Rhizobium sp. SSA_523: one gene and its partner. The protein of the gene in region 2 binds, or shares a complex with, the protein of the main gene of each other region. Links are inferred from orthologs where the notes say so. Each region holds a gene or a part of one and is shown on either strand. Other genes may lie near its edges. The genes, in order: dapF and QTJ18_RS21545.

Evidence for each region.
Region 1: the proteins of QTJ18_RS21545 (region 2) and dapF are in contact, whole or in part, in a solved structure (PDB 5YGU), measured with the Escherichia coli proteins. The link is inferred for Rhizobium sp. SSA_523 from one-to-one orthologs.

What each region holds. Positions count from the first base shown.
Region 1 is NZ_CP129382.1:2,527,615-2,537,327, forward strand. The notes cover bases 2,981-5,779. They hold dapF (diaminopimelate epimerase), read right to left. Parts: upstream 4,932-5,779; coding sequence 4,029-4,931; downstream 2,981-4,028. Other genes in these bases: mtaB (tRNA (N(6)-L-threonylcarbamoyladenosine(37)-C(2))-methylthiotransferase MtaB), read right to left, coding at 2,981-4,032; QTJ18_RS20420 (MBL fold metallo-hydrolase), read right to left, coding at 5,188-5,779. In the rest of the region: QTJ18_RS20390 (DsbE family thiol:disulfide interchange protein), read left to right, coding at 1-45; QTJ18_RS20395 (DUF2585 domain-containing protein), read right to left, coding at 52-639; QTJ18_RS20400 (septation protein A), read right to left, coding at 636-1,283; signal recognition particle-docking protein FtsY, read right to left, coding at 1,342-2,742; more of mtaB, read right to left, coding at 2,758-2,980; more of QTJ18_RS20420, read right to left, coding at 5,780-6,264; ffh (signal recognition particle protein), read left to right, coding at 6,621-8,210; QTJ18_RS20430 (chorismate mutase), read left to right, coding at 8,227-8,547; rpsP (30S ribosomal protein S16), read left to right, coding at 8,614-8,979; ribosome maturation factor RimM, read left to right, coding at 9,210-9,713. UniProt on the Escherichia coli protein: Involved in the succinylase branch of the L-lysine biosynthesis and in the biosynthesis of the pentapeptide incorporated in the peptidoglycan moiety. Catalyzes the stereoinversion of LL-2,6-diaminopimelate (L,L-DAP) to meso-diaminopimelate (meso-DAP).
Region 2 is NZ_CP129382.1:2,793,102-2,802,839, reverse strand. The notes cover bases 6,915-9,738. They hold QTJ18_RS21545 (RNA pyrophosphohydrolase), read left to right. Parts: upstream 6,915-7,973; coding sequence 7,974-8,504; downstream 8,505-9,738. Other genes in these bases: QTJ18_RS21540 (quinone oxidoreductase family protein), read left to right, coding at 8,793-9,738; QTJ18_RS21550 (divergent polysaccharide deacetylase family protein), read left to right, coding at 6,915-7,962. Also shown: proB (glutamate 5-kinase), read left to right, coding at 1-848; QTJ18_RS21580 (glutamate-5-semialdehyde dehydrogenase), read left to right, coding at 838-2,118; rsfS (ribosome silencing factor), read left to right, coding at 2,815-3,258; 23S rRNA (pseudouridine(1915)-N(3))-methyltransferase RlmH, read left to right, coding at 3,368-3,850; QTJ18_RS21560 (murein hydrolase activator EnvC family protein), read left to right, coding at 4,001-5,347; QTJ18_RS21555 (S41 family peptidase), read left to right, coding at 5,337-6,680; more of QTJ18_RS21550, read left to right, coding at 6,748-6,914. UniProt on the Escherichia coli protein: Master regulator of 5'-end-dependent mRNA decay.

The DNA of each region.
Region 1 (9,713 bases), 260 kb from region 2 along the record:
CTGCTGCCGGCCATCGAAAAGGCCCTTGGCGCGGCCGGATCCTGAGATCCGTCAGACACCGGCCTGCCAGGCCTTGATCGCATCCACCGGCCAGACCAGCATCAGGACGTTGAGCGCGAGGTTGTCGCGGATCAGCCAGCCGGTAAAGACCTCGAAGACGATTGCCACCAGCACCGTCAGCCAGACCGGCGCGCGCGCCGCAAACAGGAAGCCGACGGCCATGAAAACGGTGTCCATGGCGGAGTTCAGGATGCTGTCGCCCTCGTAACCGATTGCCATGGTGGCGGAACGGTAGCGGTTGATGATGATCGGCGAGTTTTCAAGAACCTCCCAGACAGCCTCGATGAAGGTGGCGAGCGCCAGGCGCTTGGCAAACGAGGCGCGGCGCAGCACCAGGAAGGCCAGTCCGTAAAAGAGAAAGCCGTGGATGATGTGCGAGGGCGTATACCAATCCGCCAGATGCTGGGAATTCCCCGGCGTGTTCACGCCCGGTTCGAAGAGTTTGATCTCGCCGCAGGCGCAGATCCACAGCCGGCCCATCGCATATTCGACCAGGATCTGCGCCACCAGAATGGCGAGAGCGACCCAAAACCAGAACGAGACGTGCCTTTGATACCGCAGGGACTCCGCAACGCTCACTTGCGATCCTCGGTCTTCGGATCAAGCGAATGTTTCATGATCAGCGGCATCTGCGCGAGCGTGAAGATGATGGTGATCGGCATCGTGCCCCAGACCTTGAAGTTCACCCAAACATCATCGGAAAAATTGCGCCAGACCACCTCGTTCAGAACGGCCAGGAACAGGAAGAAGATCCCCCAGCGGAGGGTGAGCTTGCGCCAGCCTTCATCCGTCAGCTGGAAGGCGGCATTGAACACGTAACCGAGCAGCGATTTGCCGAAGAACAAACCGCCGAGCAGCGCCACGCCGAAGAGGCTGTTGACGATGGTCGGCTTCATCTTGATGAAGATCTCGTCCTGCAGCCAGATCGACAACCCGCCGAAGACCAGCACGACGATGCCGGACACGAAGGGCATGATCGGCAGATGCTTGAAGACCAGTTTCGACACGATCAGCGAAAGAACCGTTGCCGACATGAAGAGCCCGGTCGCCACCAAAAGCGGCCCGCCGAGAACGGACAGGGACGGGAACCGCTCCAAAAGCCATTCGCCGCGCAGATTGGCGAAGAAGAACACCAGCAAAGGGCCGATTTCCAGCGCAAATTTCAAGCCGGGATGGGCTTTCTCCTGCGGCGTCGGCGTCGTATCGCTTTCAAGGCTCTGCATGGTCTTGGTACTTACCTTTGGCTGATGATGGGGCGATGCAAACGCGCATTCTGTGGCATCAATGCGTCACGCCGGCAATCGCCTGCGCGAATTCCCGGGCTTCGAAGGGCTCGAGATCCTCTATTCCTTCGCCGACGCCGATGAAATAGACCGGCAGCTTGTGCTTGGCAGCGATGGCAACGAGAATGCCGCCGCGCGCCGTGCCGTCCAGCTTGGTCATGATCAGGCCGCCGACACCGGCGACATTGCGGAAGATCTCCACCTGGTTCATGGCATTCTGGCCGGTCGTCGCATCGAGCGTCTGGAGAACCGTGTGCGGCGCCTCCGGATCGAGCTTGCCAAGCACGCGGACGATCTTTTCCAGCTCCGCCATCAGTTCGGCCTTGTTCTGCAGACGTCCCGCCGTGTCGATGATCAGCACGTCGCAGCGCTTTGCCCTCGCCTGCTCGAACGCATCATAGGCAAGTCCCGCCGCGTCCGCACCGAGCTTCGTGCCGATGAACTCGGACTGGGTGCGGTCGGCCCAGATCTTCAATTGCTCGATGGCAGCAGCACGGAAGGTATCGCCGGCTGCCAGCATGACCTTCAGCCCCGAGCCTGACAGCTTGGCGGCCAGCTTGCCGATCGTCGTCGTCTTGCCGGTGCCGTTGACGCCGACCACCAGGATGACATGCGGCTTGTGCGAGAGATCGAGCTCCAGCGGCCTTGCTACAGGAGTAAGCACCTTGGTGATCTCCGAGGCCATGATGCGCGAGACATCCTCGCCCGTGACATCCTTGCCATAGCGTTCGGACGAGAGGCTATCGGTGATGCGCATGGCCGTCTCGACCCCCAGATCCGCCTGGATCAGCAGGTCTTCCAATTCCTCAAGCGTCGCCTCGTCCAGCTTGCGCTTGGTGAAGAGCGCCGAAATCTGGCCGGTCAATTGCGAGGAGGTTCGCGACAGGCCCTGGCGCAGACGTTGGAACCAGGTGAGCTTCGGCGCGGCCACGGCCTCCACCACCGGCTCTTCCTGGCGACGGGTGGCAAAGCCTTTGGGAAGGGCGGGTTCGGCAGTCAGCGGTGGTGTTTCCGCTTCGGTCGCGGAAGAGGAAACCGCAGCGGACGCGTCACCCCCCTCAGAGGGGGATAGCACCTCGACGGCGACATCTTCTTCCGCCTCGGCCTGCAGGAGCGACAAGGGAACCATGCCCAGCTCACCCGGCATGTCGGCAGGCGCAAGAAGCGCAGGCTCGTCATCCGCCGCGCCATCATCTGACGGACCCCCGGCCGTTTCCATCTCGATCTCGGCCACCGGATCGATAGCGGCCACCGGCAGGTCCTCGTCCCGCGCATGCGGTTCGGTTTCGGCGGCGAGCGCCGCGCGGTCCTCCGGCGAAAGCCCCTTCTCCGCGTGATCCTCGTCCTGCGGCTTATCCTTGCCGAACGAGAAAACCTTCTTGATGAACCCCAGCGCCATGAATGATCCGTTCCGTCACGCTGCGGCGGCAGCGTCGACCTGCATTGTCAGATATTTGCCATTGTGGCCCGTGATGGTCACCGGCACCAGATCCCGCGGCGACAGATGCGGAGCCGCGACCAGCGAGAAATTGTCGGTATGGGCAAAACCATTGCGTTCCACAAGGATGGTCTGCCGCGTCCCGACCATGCGGCCAAGATGGGCCGCAAGCAGGGCCTCTCCCTGAACGCGAAGCCGCGCCGCCCGTTCCTTGATCAAAGACCGGTCGAGTTGCGGCATGCGCGCGGCCGGCGTTCCCGGTCGCGGGCTATAGGGAAAGACATGGAGAAAGGCGATGCCGCAGTCTTCGACATGGCGCAGGGCATTGCCGAACATGTCCTCGGTCTCCGTCGGGAAGCCGGCGATCATATCGGCACCGAAGGTCACGTCGGGCCGCAGCCGGCGCACTGTTTCAGAAAAGGCCAGCGCATCGGCACTGGAATGGCGCCGTTTCATCCGCTTCAGGATCATGTCGTCGCCATGCTGCAGGGAGAGATGCAGATGCGGCATGAATCGCGGCTCGTCGGCCAAGAGATCGAGGAGATGACGGTCGGCCTCGATACTGTCGATGGAGGAGAGACGCAGCCGGCGAATGTCCGGCACCTGCTTCAGCAAGGTCCTGGCCAGCAGGCCAAGCGTCGGCTGCCCCGGCAGGTCGGCGCCGTAGCTGGTGGCATCGACGCCGGTGAGCACGATCTCGCAATAGCCGGCCTCCACCAGTTTCCGCGCCTGCTCGACCACGGCGCCCATGGGAACCGAACGGGAATTGCCACGGCCATAAGGGATGATGCAGAAGGTGCAGCGATGGTCGCATCCGTTCTGCACCTGGATGAAGGCACGCACATGCCCGTCAATATGGTCGACCATCTGCGGCGCCGTCGCCTTGACGCTCATAATGTCGTTGACGCGCAGCTTTTCTTCCGCAGAAACGCCGAAATCCGGCAAGGCGCGGTAGGATGCGCCCTTCAGCTTCTCCTCATTGCCGAGAACGGCATCGACCTCCGGCATGGCGCTGAAGGTGGCCGCCTCCGTCTGGGCCGCGCAGCCGGTCACGATGATGCGCGCATGGGGATTGTCGCGCCGCGCGCGGCGAATGGCCTGGCGCGCCTGGCGGACCGCCTCGCCGGTGACCGCGCAGGTATTGACGAGGACGGCATTGTTGAGCCCGGCCTTTTCCGCCTCCATGCGCATCACCTCGGATTCATAGGTATTGAGGCGACAGCCGAAGGTGATGATGTCGACGCCACTCACTGCGCCAGCGCCTCGGCCTGGCCGTCGCGCACGAATTCGCCGGTTGCGGGGTCAAGCCTGCCCGACCATTCCCATTCGGCGGGGCCCGTCATGATGACGTGATCGTCGGCCCGCCACTCGATGGCGAGTCTGCCGCGGCCCGGGCTGGACGCCACGATGATGTCGACGTTGCGGCCGGTGCGCCCGGTCCTTGCCGCGGAAACGCCCGCCGCGCAGGCGGCCGAACCGCAGGCAAGCGTCAGCCCGGCCCCCCGCTCCCAGGTCCGCGTCACAAGCTCGGTCGGCGTCACGACCTGCGCCAGCGTGATATTGGCCCTTTCCGGAAACATCGGGTGATTCTCGATAAGCGGCCCGAACCGCTCCAGCTCGAAGCTCATGGGGTCGCGATCGACCCAGAAGACGGCGTGCGGATTGCCCATGGACATGGCCGAGGGCGAGTGCAGCACCGGATTATCGATCGGCCCGATCTGCAGCTCGATCCGGCTTGTATCGTAGAACTCCTCCGAAAGCGGGATCCTGTCCCACTCGAAGACCGGCGGGCCCATATCGACGGAGATCGTTCCGTCCTGGTGCTCCTCGGCATTCAGAATGCCGGCAAGCGTCTGGAAGGTGAAGACCTTGCGTCCGGTTTCGGCCGACAGCGCCTGCACGACACAGCGCGTACCATTGCCGCAGGCCTGAGCACGCGTGCCGTCGCAATTGACGATGTCGATATAGGCATCGGTTCCGTCCAGCTTCGGATCGTGGATCGCCATGATCTGGTCAAAGGCCGTGGCCGGATCTCCGGCAAGCGCGATGGCCGCCTGCGATGCCACACGCTCGGTGCGGCCGCGCATGTCAACGACGAGGATCTTGTTGCCAAGCCCGTTCATCTTTGCAAATTCGACCATCTGCGCCATGGTGCACGTCCTCATTTACGGAATAGCCCGCCATTTCCCGCCTATATGGCGGAAAACCGGGGCCATTTCCAGTCTGTCGACCCCGAGGCATCTGAGCGCGTGTCGAAGACAGGGGGCTCGCTCGCCGATCGCCACGGCTCCCCGGCGCCCGGCCAGCTGCCAAATACCGGACCGCCAGCCATCTGCCCTGCAGCTCAGGCGCATGCCAGCTTCGATGCCATGCTTGCTTTCAAGGTCCGTGCGTCAGGCGCGGGCTTCAGGCATCCGGAACCTCGAAGACTTCGCCTGGGCGCAGAGGGCGGAAGCGCTCCGCCTTCAGGGAGGCGGCCGTCAGCGCATTGTTGAGCGCGGCCAATGGTTCCTCTATCCCCTCATCGGTCAGCTTGACGGTGCCCCAGTGATGGCCGGCGGCATAGGAGGCCTTGGCCAGTTGCATGCCCGCCACCGCCTCTTCCGGGTTCTGGTGCTGCGCCTTCATGAACCAGCGGGGCTCATAGGCACCAATCGGCAGGATTGCCAGACGGAAGCCGCCATGCTTTTCCGCGGCGGCGCGATAGTTGATCCCTTCATGGAACCCCGTATCGCCGATGTGATAGATCTTGCCGGCGTGGGTTTCGATGACGAAGGCGGCCCAGAGCGCCATGCGCCGGTCGTTCAGGCCGCGCGCCGACCAGTGGTGGCACGGTTCGCAGTGAAGGCTGACATTCTTGCCGACATAGCTGCTGGAGCCCCAGTCCATGACGGTGATGCGCGGGTCGTCGAGCTCAGGGCCGAAGATCGCATCATTGCCGAGAGGCGTGATGAAATGCGGGCGATGCATCTCATGCAGGGTCTTAAGCGTCGCGATGTCGAGATGGTCATAATGATTGTGGGTGACGATGACGATGTCGATCGCCGGCAGATCCTCCAGCCGGATGCCGGGCTCATTCACCCGCTTGGGACCGGCGAAGGATACGGGGCTCGTGCGTTCCGCCCAGACCGGATCGGTCAGGATGTTCAGGCCCGCCACCTGGATGAGCATGGAGGCATGGCCGACCATGGTCACCACCAGCCGGTTACCGGCAACGCGGCGCTCCGGAACCGCCGGCGGAAAGGGGCTGGGATAGGCCTCCGGCCAGGCAATGCTCTTGCCGTTGAAGCGCCAGCGCAGGAGATTCATGAAGCCTTTCGGCTCCTCGCCGCCCGGATTGAAGAAGCGCGTGCCGTCGAAATGGCTTGAAGCGGGCCCCTTGTAATAGCGATTGGCTGCCATGGCTCTCCCTGCCGCAAGTCCGCCGCCGAGAAGGGCGAGACTGCCGATTGCTGACCATTTCAAGAAGTGGCGACGTTTCATGAGAAATCTATAGGCAGCGATGGAGAAGGGTTCAAGCGATCTTACGCCGCCGGCGCGCACCGGATCAGCCGCTCGCCTCGAAGACGCGGATATTTCCAGCCTGAGCGGGAAGACCGCAAAAAGCCCTGATCGTCTTGACTTTTCGGGCCAGTTGCTGTTTAAGCGCCGCGATCTGCTGAAAGTTGACGAGACTTTAGCCACCGACCGGGACCGTACAGGTTTACGAACAGATCCCGGAGGTCAACATCCGACAGCGCGTTGCGCCCTCGGGTGCTTTTTGGCTTTGCGTCTTGTTTTCCGACGGAAAAGACCCGACGTTCCGGTCCACGACCGTCAACGTCTAGAAGGAAGAAGTCATGTTCGAAAACCTCCAGGACCGCCTTGGTTCCATCTTGAGTGGACTGACCGGCCGTGGCGCGCTTTCCGAGGCGGATGTCTCGGCAGCCCTGCGCGAGGTTCGCCGTGCTCTTCTCGAAGCGGACGTGGCGCTCGAAGTCGTTCGCAATTTCACCGACCGCGTCCGTGAAAAGGCCGTTGGCGCTGAGGTCCTGAAGTCGATCAAGCCCGGCCAGATGGTCGTCAAGATCGTCCATGACGAGCTGGTGGAGATGCTCGGCGCCGAAGGCGTCGCGATCGACCTGCATGCCGCAGCGCCGGTCGTCATCATGATGGTGGGCCTGCAGGGCTCCGGCAAGACGACCACGACCGGCAAGATTGCCAAGCGCCTGACCGACCGCGACAAGAAAAAGGTCCTGATGGCCTCGCTCGATACGCGGCGTCCGGCAGCCCAGGAACAGCTGCGCCAGCTCGGCCAGCAGACCGGCGTCGACACCCTTCCGGTCATTGCCGGCCAGTCTCCGACAGATATCGCCTCGCGCGCCGTCCAGGCGGCACGGCTCGGCGGCCATGACGTCGTCATCCTTGATACGGCCGGCCGCACCCATATCGACGAGCCGCTGATGGCCGAGATGGCCGAGATCAAGGCCCGCTCGAAGCCGCATGAGATCCTTCTGGTCGCCGACAGCCTGACCGGCCAGGACGCCGTCAACCTCGCCCGCAATTTCGATGAGCGGGTCGGCATTACCGGCCTCGTCCTGACCCGTATGGATGGCGACGGCCGCGGCGGTGCCGCGCTCTCCATGCGCGCCGTGACCGGCAAGCCGATCAAGCTGATCGGCGTCGGCGAAAAAATGTCGGAGCTCGAAGAGTTCCATCCGCGCCGTATCGCAGACCGTATTCTCGGTATGGGCGATATCGTGTCCCTGGTCGAAAAGGCTGCGGAAAATATCGATGCCGACAAGGCGCGCGCCATGGCCGAGAAAATGGCCAAGGGCAAGTTCGACCTGGACGACCTGGCCGACCAGCTGCGCCAGATGCAGTCGATGGGCGGCATGGGCGGCATTATGGGCCTGATGCCCGGCATGGGCGGCATGAAGGACAAGCTGGCCGCGGCCGGCCTGAACGACAAGATGTTCGCCCGCCAGATCGCCATCATCCAGTCGATGACGAGGGCCGAGCGCGCCAATCCGGATATTCTCAAGCATTCCCGCAAGAAGCGTATCGCAAGCGGGTCCGGCACGGATGCTGCCGAAATCAACAAGCTCCTGAAAATGCATCGCCAGATGGCCGACATGATGAAGGCCATGGGCGGCAAGGGTAAGGGCGGCATGATGAAGCAGATGATGGGCGGCCTGGCCGGCAAGATGGGCCTTGGTGGCATGGGTGCCGGAATGGGTGGCGGAATGGGCGGCGGAATGCCGGGCATGGGCGGAATGCCGGATCTGTCGCGCATGGACCCCAAGCAACTGGAGGCGCTCGCCAAGCAGGCCGAGGCCGCCGGCTTCAAGCCGGGCTCCATGCCGGGTCTGCCGGGCGGGATGGGCGCTGGCAGGCTGCCAGGCCTCGGTGGCCTTCCGGGACTTCCCGGCATGCCGAAGAAGAAGTGAAGTGGGAGGGGCAAGGATGATCGATCCGAACGTCAAGCAGCAGCTCGGCAGCTATCGCCAGTCCATCGACAATATCGATGCGGCGCTGGTTCATATGCTGGCGGAGCGGTTTCGCTGCACCAAGGAAGTGGGCATCCTGAAAGCCAAATACGATTTGCCGCCGGCTGACCCGGCGCGCGAGGAATACCAGATCGAACGGCTCCGTCGCCTTGCGCAGGATGCCCAGCTCGATCCGGATTTTGCGGAAAAATTCCTGAATTTCATCATCAAGGAAGTCATCCGCCATCATGAAGCCATTGCCGCCGAACATGGCGGCGTCACCGAAAAGACCGCCTGACAGCGGCCTCACAACAGCCGGACCGTCGCAGACGACGGCCTGAAAATAGAAACGAAGGAGTTTGAAATGTCCCTGAAGATCCGTCTCGCCCGTGGTGGTTCCAAGAAGCGCCCGTATTACCACATCGTCGTTGCCGATGCCCGCGCCCCGCGCGATGGCCGTTTCATCGCAACGCTCGGCTCGTGGAACCCGATGCTGGCCAAGGACAGCGAGCAGCGCGTGGTTCTCGACGCTGAAGCCGTCAAGGATTGGATTGCCAAGGGCGCCCAGCCGACCGACCGCGTTCTCCGCTTCATGGCGGAAGCCGGCCTCGCAGAGCGCGCGACGCGCAGCAACCCGAACAAGGCAAAGCCCGGCAAGCGCGCCCAGGAGCGTGCAGCCGAGCGCGCCCAGAAGGCTGCCGATGCCGCTGATGCGGCTGCCGCGGAATAAGCCTCCTGCGCCTGTTTACCAGCATGATCCGGCCGGATGACAAATCAGGGTCGATAGGATCGTGCTTCAAATGAAAGGGCTCACAGCGCCGATCGGATCACATTCGATCGGCCAGTGCTCCAGGGCGGGCGGCATGGCGACATGCCGCCCGCTTGGCGTTTTTGCAGTCCTCTGTTTGCAAGGCATGCGATAGGCTGTAGAGCAACGAAAGAGACGATGACGGAGCGATCATGGCTAAGCTGGAGAACCCGATCCTGATGGCGACCATTGGCGCTGCGCAGGGCTTGCGTGGCGAAGTGCGGGTGCGGGCTTTCACGGCCGATCCCCTGGCGCTGGGCGATTATGGCCATCTGCATGCCGCCGATGGACGCGTCTTCGAAATTCTGGAACTGCGGGAGGCGAAGAACACCATCATCGTGCGCTTCCGCGGCATCAATGATCGCGACGCCGCGGAGGCGCTGAACGGCATCGAGCTCTTCATCGAGCGGGAGAACCTCCCGGATGAGGAACTGGATGACGACGAGTTCTTCTATGCGGATCTGGAAGGCCTCGAAGCTGTCGACAGCGAGGGCAAGAGCTACGGCCAGGTCAGCGGCGTCTATGATTTCGGCGCCGGCGACCTGCTTGAACTCAAAGGACCCGGCCGCCGCCCCACCCTCATTCCCTTTTCGGAAGCGGCGGTTCTGGAGATCGACCTGGAAAATGCCCGCATCCTGATCGACCCCCTGGCGGCC
Region 2 (9,738 bases):
CGCTGGGCGATACCGAAGAACGCCGCCGCTATCTCAACGGACGGGCGACGATCAATCAGCTGCTGAAGCTCGGCGCCGTACCGATCATCAACGAAAACGACACGGTTGCCACGACCGAAATCCGCTACGGCGACAATGATCGCCTTGCCGCGCGGGTCGCCACCATGACCGGCGCAGATCTCCTGGTCCTGCTCTCCGATATTGATGGGCTCTATACGGCACCGCCGCATCTCGATCCCCAGGCGCAGTTTCTGGAGACCATCGCATCCATTACACCCGAGATCGAGGCCATGGCAGGCGGAGCCGCGTCCGAACTCTCGCGTGGCGGCATGCGCACCAAGATCGATGCCGGCAAGATCGCCACCAGTGCCGGCTGCGGCATGATCATCGCCTCGGGCAAAAGCGACCATCCGCTGCAATCCATCGACAACGGGGCGCGCTCGTCCTGGTTCGCGCCCTCCGGCACGCCTGTGACGGCGCGAAAGACCTGGATCGCCGGTCAGTTGCAGCCCGCCGGCACGCTGACCGTGGATGCCGGGGCCGAGCGGGCGCTTGCCTCTGGCAAGAGCCTCCTGCCGGCCGGCGTGCGGGCTGTCATCGGCCCGTTCAGCCGGGGTGATACGGTGGCGATCATCGGCACCCAGGGTCGGGAAATCGCCCGTGGCCTGGCCGGCTATGATGCCGAGGAGGCACGGTCGATCGCCGGGCGCAAATCGGGCGAGATCGAATCGATCCTCGGCTATGCCGGTCGCGCCGCCATGGTGCATCGGGACGACCTGGTGATTACCGGCCTGCTTGCAACGGACAGGGACGAGACTGTGGAGGAGACTGCCGCTCATGCTGGATAAATTGGCGACTGCCGACATTGACGCGATGATGCAGACGATCGGCGACAAGGCCAAGGCTGCGGCGCGCCTGCTGGCGACGGCATCGACACAAGCCAAGAACGCGGCTCTCATCGCCGGGGCCGATGCCATTGTCGCGGCGACATCCGATATTTTGTCGGCCAATGCCCGCGACCTGGCAGCGGTGGCGGACAAGGGCCTTCAGCCCTCCTTCATCGATCGCCTGACGCTCACGCAGAGCCGGATTGCGGATATGGCGGAGGGGCTTCGCGCCATCGCCGCCCTGCCCGATCCGGTCGGCGATGTGATCGCTGCCTGGGAGCGCCCCAACGGGCTGAAGATCGAGCGGGTGCGCACGCCGCTTGGTGTGATCGGCGTGATTTACGAGAGCCGCCCCAACGTGACCGCCGATGCCGGCGCGCTGTGCCTCAAATCCGGCAATGCCGTCATTCTTCGCGGCGGGTCCGATTCGCTGCATTCCGCAAAGGCGATCCATCAATGCCTCGTCAAGGGGCTCGCCGAGGCCGGGCTTCCGGTCGATGCGATCCAGATCGTCACCATTGCAGACCGCGCTGCCGTCGGTGCCATGCTCTCCGGTTTGAACGGCACGATTGACGTCATCGTCCCGCGTGGCGGCAAAAGCCTGGTGGCGCGGGTCCAGGCGGATGCGCGCGTGCCGGTCTTCGCCCATCTCGAGGGCCTCTGCCACATCTATGTCGATGCCTCCGCGGATATCGATATGGCCGTCAATGTGGTCGTCAATGCCAAGATGCGCCGCACCGGGATCTGCGGTGCCGCCGAGACCCTGCTGATCGACCGGAAGGCGGCGGCGACGCACCTGAAGCCGATCCTCGATGCCCTCGCCGAACGGGGCTGCGAAATCCGCGCTTCCGCCGAGGTTCAGGCGCAATTTGCCGGATCGAAGGCTGCGACCGAAGAGGATTGGCGCACCGAATATCTCGAGGCCATTATTGCGGTGGGGCTCGTCGACGGCATTGGCGGGGCGATCGACCACATCAATGCCTATTCCTCCCATCATACGGAGGCGGTTCTTGCCAATGATCCGGACGTGGTGGCGCGTTTCTTCAACGAGATCGATTCAGCCATCCTGCTGCACAATGCATCCACGCAATTTGCAGATGGCGGCGAGTTCGGCATGGGCGGCGAGATCGGCATTTCCACCGGCAAGATGCATGCCCGCGGCCCCGTCGGCATAGAGCAGCTCACCTCCTTCAAGTACCGCGTGCACGGCACCGGCCAGATCCGGCCCTGATACGTGTCGGCAGCGGGGGAACTGACACCGTATCTCGCTATGCCGCATGTGGAGCGCGGCATGGTGGTCGGCCTGTTCGGCGGTTCTTTCAACCCGCCGCATCCGGGCCATCTTCTGGTGGCGGAAATTGCCCTGAAACGGCTCGGCCTCGACCAATTGTGGTGGATGGTGACGCCGGGCAATCCATTGAAGAGCCGTTCGGCGCTCCTGCCGCTGCGGGAGCGGATAATGCTCAGCCGCTCTCTTGCCCGCGATCCGCGGATCAAGGTGACCGCCTTCGAGGAGCGTCTGACGACCACCTTCACCGCCCATACCCTTGCACATGTCGTGGCGCGCAATCCAGGCGTGGGTTTTGTCTGGATCATGGGCGCCGACAGTCTCAAGACATTCCACCGCTGGCAAAAATGGCGGGAGATTGCCGATCTCGTGCCGATCGCAGTGGTGGATCGGCCCGGCGCGACGCTTTCCTTCCTCTCTTCGCCGGCCGCAAGGGCGCTGTCATTTGCGCGGGTCGATGAGAACCGGGCCCGGTTGATCGGGCGCCGGCAGCCACCCGCCTGGACCTTCATCCACGGCCCGCGGTCGGGCCTGAGCTCGACGGCGATCCGGCTGGCTGCGACCAAAAGATGAGCCCTTGAAACATCTGCCATTCGATGCCACCTTCATGGTGTGGATCCCGACGTTTGGATTCGCATCGTGCCTGTTCTGTTCGTGACGAAAGGAACAACTCTGACAACAGTTCACGCCAAAGGGAGAACGCCAGGCGTTGTCCCGAAGAGCCTGGAACGTGGCGCAGATGCTGCCGCCCGCGCTCTCGAAGTGGTCCTCGCAAGTCTCGAGGATTCCAAAGCTGAAGATATTGTCACCATCAACATTGCTGGGAAGTCCGCGCTGGGCGACTACATGGTCGTGGTCTCAGGACGCTCCAATCGGCATGTGTCGGCAATCTCCGATCACCTGATCACCGACCTGAAGGCGGAGGGGCTGGGAAGCGCCCGAGTCGAAGGTCTCGATTCGGGTGACTGGGTGCTGATTGACACCGGTGACATCATCATCCATGTGTTCCGGCCGGAAGTCCGGGAGTTCTACAACATCGAAAAGATGTGGGCGGCTCCCGATGAGGAAGGAACGCGGCACTAGCCGGTTCGTCAGCGCATCTGACGCCGCAGTGCCAGACGCCGTATCGGACGGCTGAGCGAGGCGCTCAGCCGGATTATCCTTTCGCGGCAACAAACATGCGGTGGCAGAAATGCGGATTGGCCTTTTTGCCGTGGGACGGCTCAAAACCGGACCGGAGAAAGAACTTGCGTCACGCTATCTCGACCGCTTCGCCAAGGCCGGCCCTGCGGTGAGCCTTGAGCTTTCGCGTGTGACGGAAGTGAACGAAAGCCGCGCTTCGGCAGCGGACACGCGCAAACGCGAGGAAGCGGGCCTTCTCGACAAGAGCCTGCCGGAAGGGTCCGTGCTGATCCTGCTCGACGAGCGAGGCAAGGCGCTCGACAGCCCGGCCTTTGCCAATCTCATCGGCAAGTTCCGCGATCAGGGCAAACGCGAGATGATGATCGCGATCGGCGGCGCCGATGGACTCGATCCCCTGCTCTATGAGCGGGCCGACGCCGTCATCAATCTCGGCTCGATGACCTGGCCGCACCAGCTGGTGCGCATCCTGATTGCCGAACAGCTGTACCGCGCCGTGACCATTCTCTCCGGCCATCCTTATCACCGTGCCTGAAAAGGGCGGGCTCCGGCGGGCCGCCGTGTTGTTTCTGGTCTTCGCCGGCAAATCAGCTTAGGGTCTGCGGCTCAAACGGGTTGCAAGGGCGAAATGCGCAAGACAAGCAGGCAAAGGGTTGACTGGCGGCCATTGCTGACGGCTGTGCTGATGAGCGCAGTTCCCTTCGGCGTGCCGAAGGCCCAGGTGACAGGTACCCTTCCCCCGGCTCCGGAGACGGCGCAAACGCCCGCCGCGGATCCCGTCGAAGCGCTGCAGAGAAAACGCGATGAGACGCGCAACGAACTGGAGCAATTGTCGAAAACGCTCAGCCTCTCCAGCGAAACGGCGACATCGATCGAGCAATCGATTGCCGATCTCGACAAGAGCAGCGCCAACCTTCGCCAGGCTCTGATCGACAGCGCGGCGCGGCGCAAAACGCTGGAAGAACAGATTCAGACCAGCGGAGACCGGTTGGCAGAGCTGAGGATGAAGGAGGAGCAGATCCGCGCGTCGCTGCATGAGCGGCGAGGGGTTCTCTCAGAAGTCCTGGCGGCCTTGCAGCGCATGGGACGCAATCCGCCGCCGGCCCTGCTGGTCAGTCCGGAAGATGCCCTGGCTTCGGTGCGCAGCGCCATTCTTCTCGGCGCCGTGGTGCCCGGCATGCGCGTCCAGGCCGAACGGCTGGTGGGCGATCTGAACGCTCTCGCCACCTTGCAGCAGGATGCGAGCGCAGAGCGGCAGAAGGCCGCCGCTGCGATCTCGGCCAATCTGGAAGAAGAGCGGCGCATGGATCTTCTCCTGGCGGAGAATGGGCGCCAATCCGCCACCGGCGCGGCGCAGCTGCAGGCCGAGCGCGAGCGTGCGCAACAGCTGGCCAGCCGATCGACCGATCTCGAAAATCTGATCCGCTCACTCGAAAGTGAAATTGCATCCGTTCGCGAGGCCATGCAACGTGCCCGGCAGGAAGAGGAGCGCCGCAAGCAATTAACGGCGGAAGAGCGGGAGAAGGCGCAGGAACTGGCGCAGAGCGGAGTGCCCGACAAAAACCGTATTGCGCCTGCATACGCGTTTTCGAGTTTGACGGGCAAGCTCGCCTATCCGGCCGCTGGTGATGTGCTGCGGGCCTGGGGCGATCCTGACGGTACAGGGCATCCGGCGCGCGGCCTTACGCTTGCGACGAGTGCCGAAGCTGTCGTGACGGCGCCGGCGGACGGCCTGGTGGTTTTTGCCGGCGCGTTCCGCAGCTATGGCCAGATGGTGATCCTGAACGTCGGCGATGGCTATCATGTCGTGCTGACCGGCATGGACAAGGTGAATGTCAGGCAGGGGAAGTTCGTTTTCTCGGGCGAACCGATCGCTGCCATGGGCGAGAAAAGAGTGGCCAGTGCGACGGCCTTGGCGCTGGAAACCGATCGCCCGACGCTTTACATTGAATTCAGAAAGGACGGCGCCGCGGTCGATTCGAAGCCGTGGTGGTCGTTGAAGGAAACTGGAAGGGCACGAAATGATTCGTAGGGCATCTCTTGTCATCGTTGGGGCGCTGCTCGGGGCGACCGCCATGAGCGTCGTCTATTCGGCGGGCGTGCCTGCCCAGGCCGCCGGCTCGTCGACTTATCGCGAGCTGTCGATCTTCGGTGACGTTTTTGAGCGCGTGCGCGCGCAATATGTGACCCCGCCGGAAGAGCAGAAGCTGATCGAGAACGCCATCAACGGCATGCTGTCCTCCCTCGATCCGCATTCGAGCTACATGAATGCCAAGGACGCGGCCGACATGCGGACCCAGACCAAGGGCGAGTTCGGCGGACTGGGCATCGAAGTCACCATGGAAAACGAGCTGGTCAAGGTCATCACCCCGATCGATGATACGCCGGCTGCACGGGCAGGCGTTCTGGCAGGCGATTTCATCTCCGAAATCGACGGCAAGGCGGTGCGTGGCCTGAAGCTGGAAGATGCGGTCGAGAAGATGCGCGGCGCGGTCAACACGCCGATCAAGCTGACCATCCTGCGCAAGGGCGCGGACAAGCCGATCGACATCACCGTCGTGCGCGACATCATCGCGGTCCGCGCGGTAAAATCGCGCGTCGAGCAGGGCGATGTCGGCTATCTTCGCGTGATCTCCTTCACCGAAAAGACCTATGACGATCTGGAAAAAGCGATCAAGAAGATCAAGGCGGACGTGCCGGCCGACAAGCTGAAGGGCTATGTGCTCGATCTGCGCCTCAATCCGGGCGGGCTTCTGGATCAGGCCATCAACGTCTCCGATGCTTTCCTGGAGCGCGGCGAAGTGGTGTCCACCCGCGGCCGCAATCCCGAAGAAACGAGACGTTTCAATGCGGGTCCGGGCGATCTGACGGATGGCAAGCCGGTCATCGTGCTCGTCAATGGCGGTTCGGCCTCGGCTTCGGAAATCGTCGCGGGCGCCCTGCAGGATCTGAAGCGGTCGACGGTTGTCGGCACCCGGTCCTTCGGCAAGGGATCCGTCCAGACCATTATTCCGATGGGCGAGGCGGGCGCGCTGCGTCTGACGACGGCGCTGTATTACACGCCTTCGGGCAAGTCGATCCAGGGCACCGGTATCACGCCCGACATCAAGGTCGAGCAGCCTCTGCCGGCCGAGCTGCAGGGCAAGGTTCGGTCTGAAGGCGAATCGAGCCTGCCGGGCCATATCCAGGGGCAGAACGAGACGGACGAAGGCTCGGGCTCCAGCGCCTATGTTCCGCCGGAAGCCAAGGATGATGTTCAGCTGAATTATGCGCTGGATCTTCTGAATGGCCGCAAGAGCGATCCGTCTTTCCCGCCCCAGCCGGAAAAGGCAGCGGCTGCCGCTCCGAGCGGCGTGAAGCAGTAAGTGGATGCATGCCCGCCCTGACCTGTCAGGGCGGGATCTTTCCCACGATCACAGAGCGGACGATCCATTGGGGACAGATCTTCGCGCGCCTCTCGGGCCGGTGAATAGAAAGAAGAGCCGGCCACCGCGCCGGCCTTCGCTTGTTGTGCTTCTGGCATGTCTCGGAGGCAGCGCGGTTCTCGGGCTTTCCTTGTATGTCATCCGGGCCGGCGAGGCCGAAGGCAATCGCTCCGCGGTGATCACCCGTCCGCAAAATCCGACAACCGGCTCCGCAACTGTCGTGGAAGCGCCGGAGGTTGCCGCTCCGGCATCTGCGCAACTAGGCTCCCAGGCAGGTTCTCAAGCAGGTTCTCAGGCCGGGGCCAATGTCGAGCGGACGCAGCTGGATGATGGCAGCGTCGTCACCAAGTTCTCCCCACGCGCCCGGGACGGCGACGGTCCCTTGATCCTCGATGCAAACCGGCTCGGCCAGGATCCCCGCATGGCGGCGGTGCCGAACGAACAGCTTATCGCCCAATCCGCCTATGGTCCTCTGCCCGTGCGCGGCCCCGATGGTCTGCGGCCCATGGATCAGTATGCGCGGCCGTGGTCCGGTGCTCGTGGCACACGCATTGCCCTGGTCATTGGCGGCCTCGGGCTCAGCCAGACAGGAAGCCAGCGCGCCATTCAAAACCTGCCTCCTTCCGTGACACTGGCCTTTGCAGCGAGCGGCAACAGCCTGCAGCGCTGGATGCAGGAGGCGCGGCGCAACGGCCACGAGATCCTGATGCAGATCCCCATGGAGCCGTTCGATTATCCGACCAATGATCCGGGGCCGCTCACCCTGACGCTGGAGGGCGGCAAGGCGGCTAACCTGAAGAAGCTGCATGAGGCGATGGCGCGGATCACCAATTACACCGGCATCGTCACCTATCTGGGTGGCCGCTATCTCGCCAATGCCGATGCGCTCGAGCCGGTGATGCGCGATGTCGCCGATCGCGGCCTGCTGTTTCTCGATGACGGGTCATCGGCACAGTCGCTGACCGGCACGATCGGCAAGGCCTTGAATGCCCCGATCGGTTTTGCCGACATGACGATAGACGGCCAGCTCGAGCGTACGGCCATTCTGAAAAAGCTGGACGACCTGGAGCGAATCGCCCAACGAAAGGGCAGCGCGATCGGGATCGGTTCCGCATTCGACGAGACGATCGATGCGGTTGCGGCGTGGGTGGAAGAGGCCGACCGACGCGGGATCGAGCTCGTCGGCGTCTCCGCTCTGGTCTCCCAACCCGCCGAACAATAAGCGCAAGCGTCATGAACAAGACTTCGAAGGGCAAGGCCGCGGATCTGCCATACCGGCCCTGCGTCGGCATCATGGTGCTGAACCACAAGGGGCTTGTCTGGGTCGGGCGGCGTCTCTCGGAAGGAAACAGCGAGTCGGACGGCTCGCCGCAATTGTGGCAGATGCCGCAGGGGGGCATCGACAAGGGAGAGGATCCGCGCGAGGCGGCCTATCGCGAACTGTTCGAGGAAACCGGCATGCGCAGCGTGTCCTTCCTGGCGGAGGCAGAGGATTGGATCAATTACGATCTTCCCGAACATCTGATCGGCATCGGCTTGAAGGGGAAATATCGCGGTCAGACGCAGCGGTGGTTTGCCTTCCGCTTCGAAGGCGACGAGTCGGAGATCAATATCGAAGATCCGCCCGCCGGTCAGCATCAGGAATTCGATGCCTGGGATTGGAAACCCATGGCGGAATTGCCGTCGCTGATCGTTCCGTTCAAACGGCCGGCCTATGAGAAAGTGGTCGCAGCATTTGCACATCTGTCCGGCCAGCCCGGCTGAACGGCATCACCTTGCCGTGCAATCCAGACTGACCGCCCGATTCGGCTCACACAGAAGCGAGGCGCAGTTCTCCTTTCGCATCCGCCATTCCTCGCTATACTCTCCGGGAGGACAAAGGCCGATCGCCGGGCACGTTCGCAAGAACGGTTAGGGAGTCTTTCTTTGACGCATCGGGTCTGCGAAAAACCGGGTTCCGCTTTTCGCCCAAGGCGCTAGGCGTTCCGTTCTCAGCACAAGCGCAGACAGGCGGCGGATTGCTTCTGCGGCCGGAACCGGAGATCGTGTCCAATGCCTTATCAGATACAGTTCGAGACCCCGGGTGCAGCCGATGTGCTCCATCGTGTGGAAACGGCGCTTCCCGAACCGGGGCCGGGTGAAGTGCGGATCCGGCAGACTGCGGTCGGCCTGAATTTTGTCGATGTCTATCACCGCTCCGGCCTCTATCCGCTGCCGCTGCCCGGCGTGCCGGGTGTAGAGGGTGCCGGCATCGTCGAGGCTGTGGGCGAAGGCGTTGATCAACTGACACCCGGACAGGCTGTTGCCTATGCCGGTGCGGTGGGGGCATATCGGGATCAGCGGCTTTTGCCGGCCTGGCGTGCTGTCGCCATTCCTCCAGGCCTCGCACCGGAGGTCGTCGGCAGCAGCCTGTTGCGCGGCATGACGGCGCATATGCTTTTCAGCAAGGTCTATCCGCTCGGCAAAGGCATGACCGTGCTGGTTCATTCCGGGGCCGGCGGCCTCGGCTCCCTGCTCATCCGCTGGGCCAAGGATCTCGGGGCAAAGGTGATCACCACCGTCAGCTCCGCGGAAAAGGCAGTGCTTGCCGAGAGACACGGGGCGGATCATGTGATCGTGGGCCGTGATGTCGATCTCGCCGCGGCGGTCCTGCCGCTGACGGATGGCCAGGGTGTGCATATGGCGGTCGATGGCATTGGCGGCGACACGCTGCAGAAGACAATGGCGAGCGTCCGCCCCTTCGGCATGACGGCGAGCATCGGGCAGATAGCCGGCCCCATCCCTCCGGTGCCGATGAGCGCATTTCGCGTCAATGCCGTGTCCCGTCCGAGCATTGTCGCCTTCAGCGCCAATGCGGACGATTACCGGCCGGCTGTCGAGGCGGCCTTTGATCGCATGCAGCGCGGCCTTTTCTCCAAACCCGATCGGCACTATCGGCTGGACGATGCTGCCGATGCGCATCGCGATCTCGAAGCGGGCAAGATTGTCGGAAGCGCGG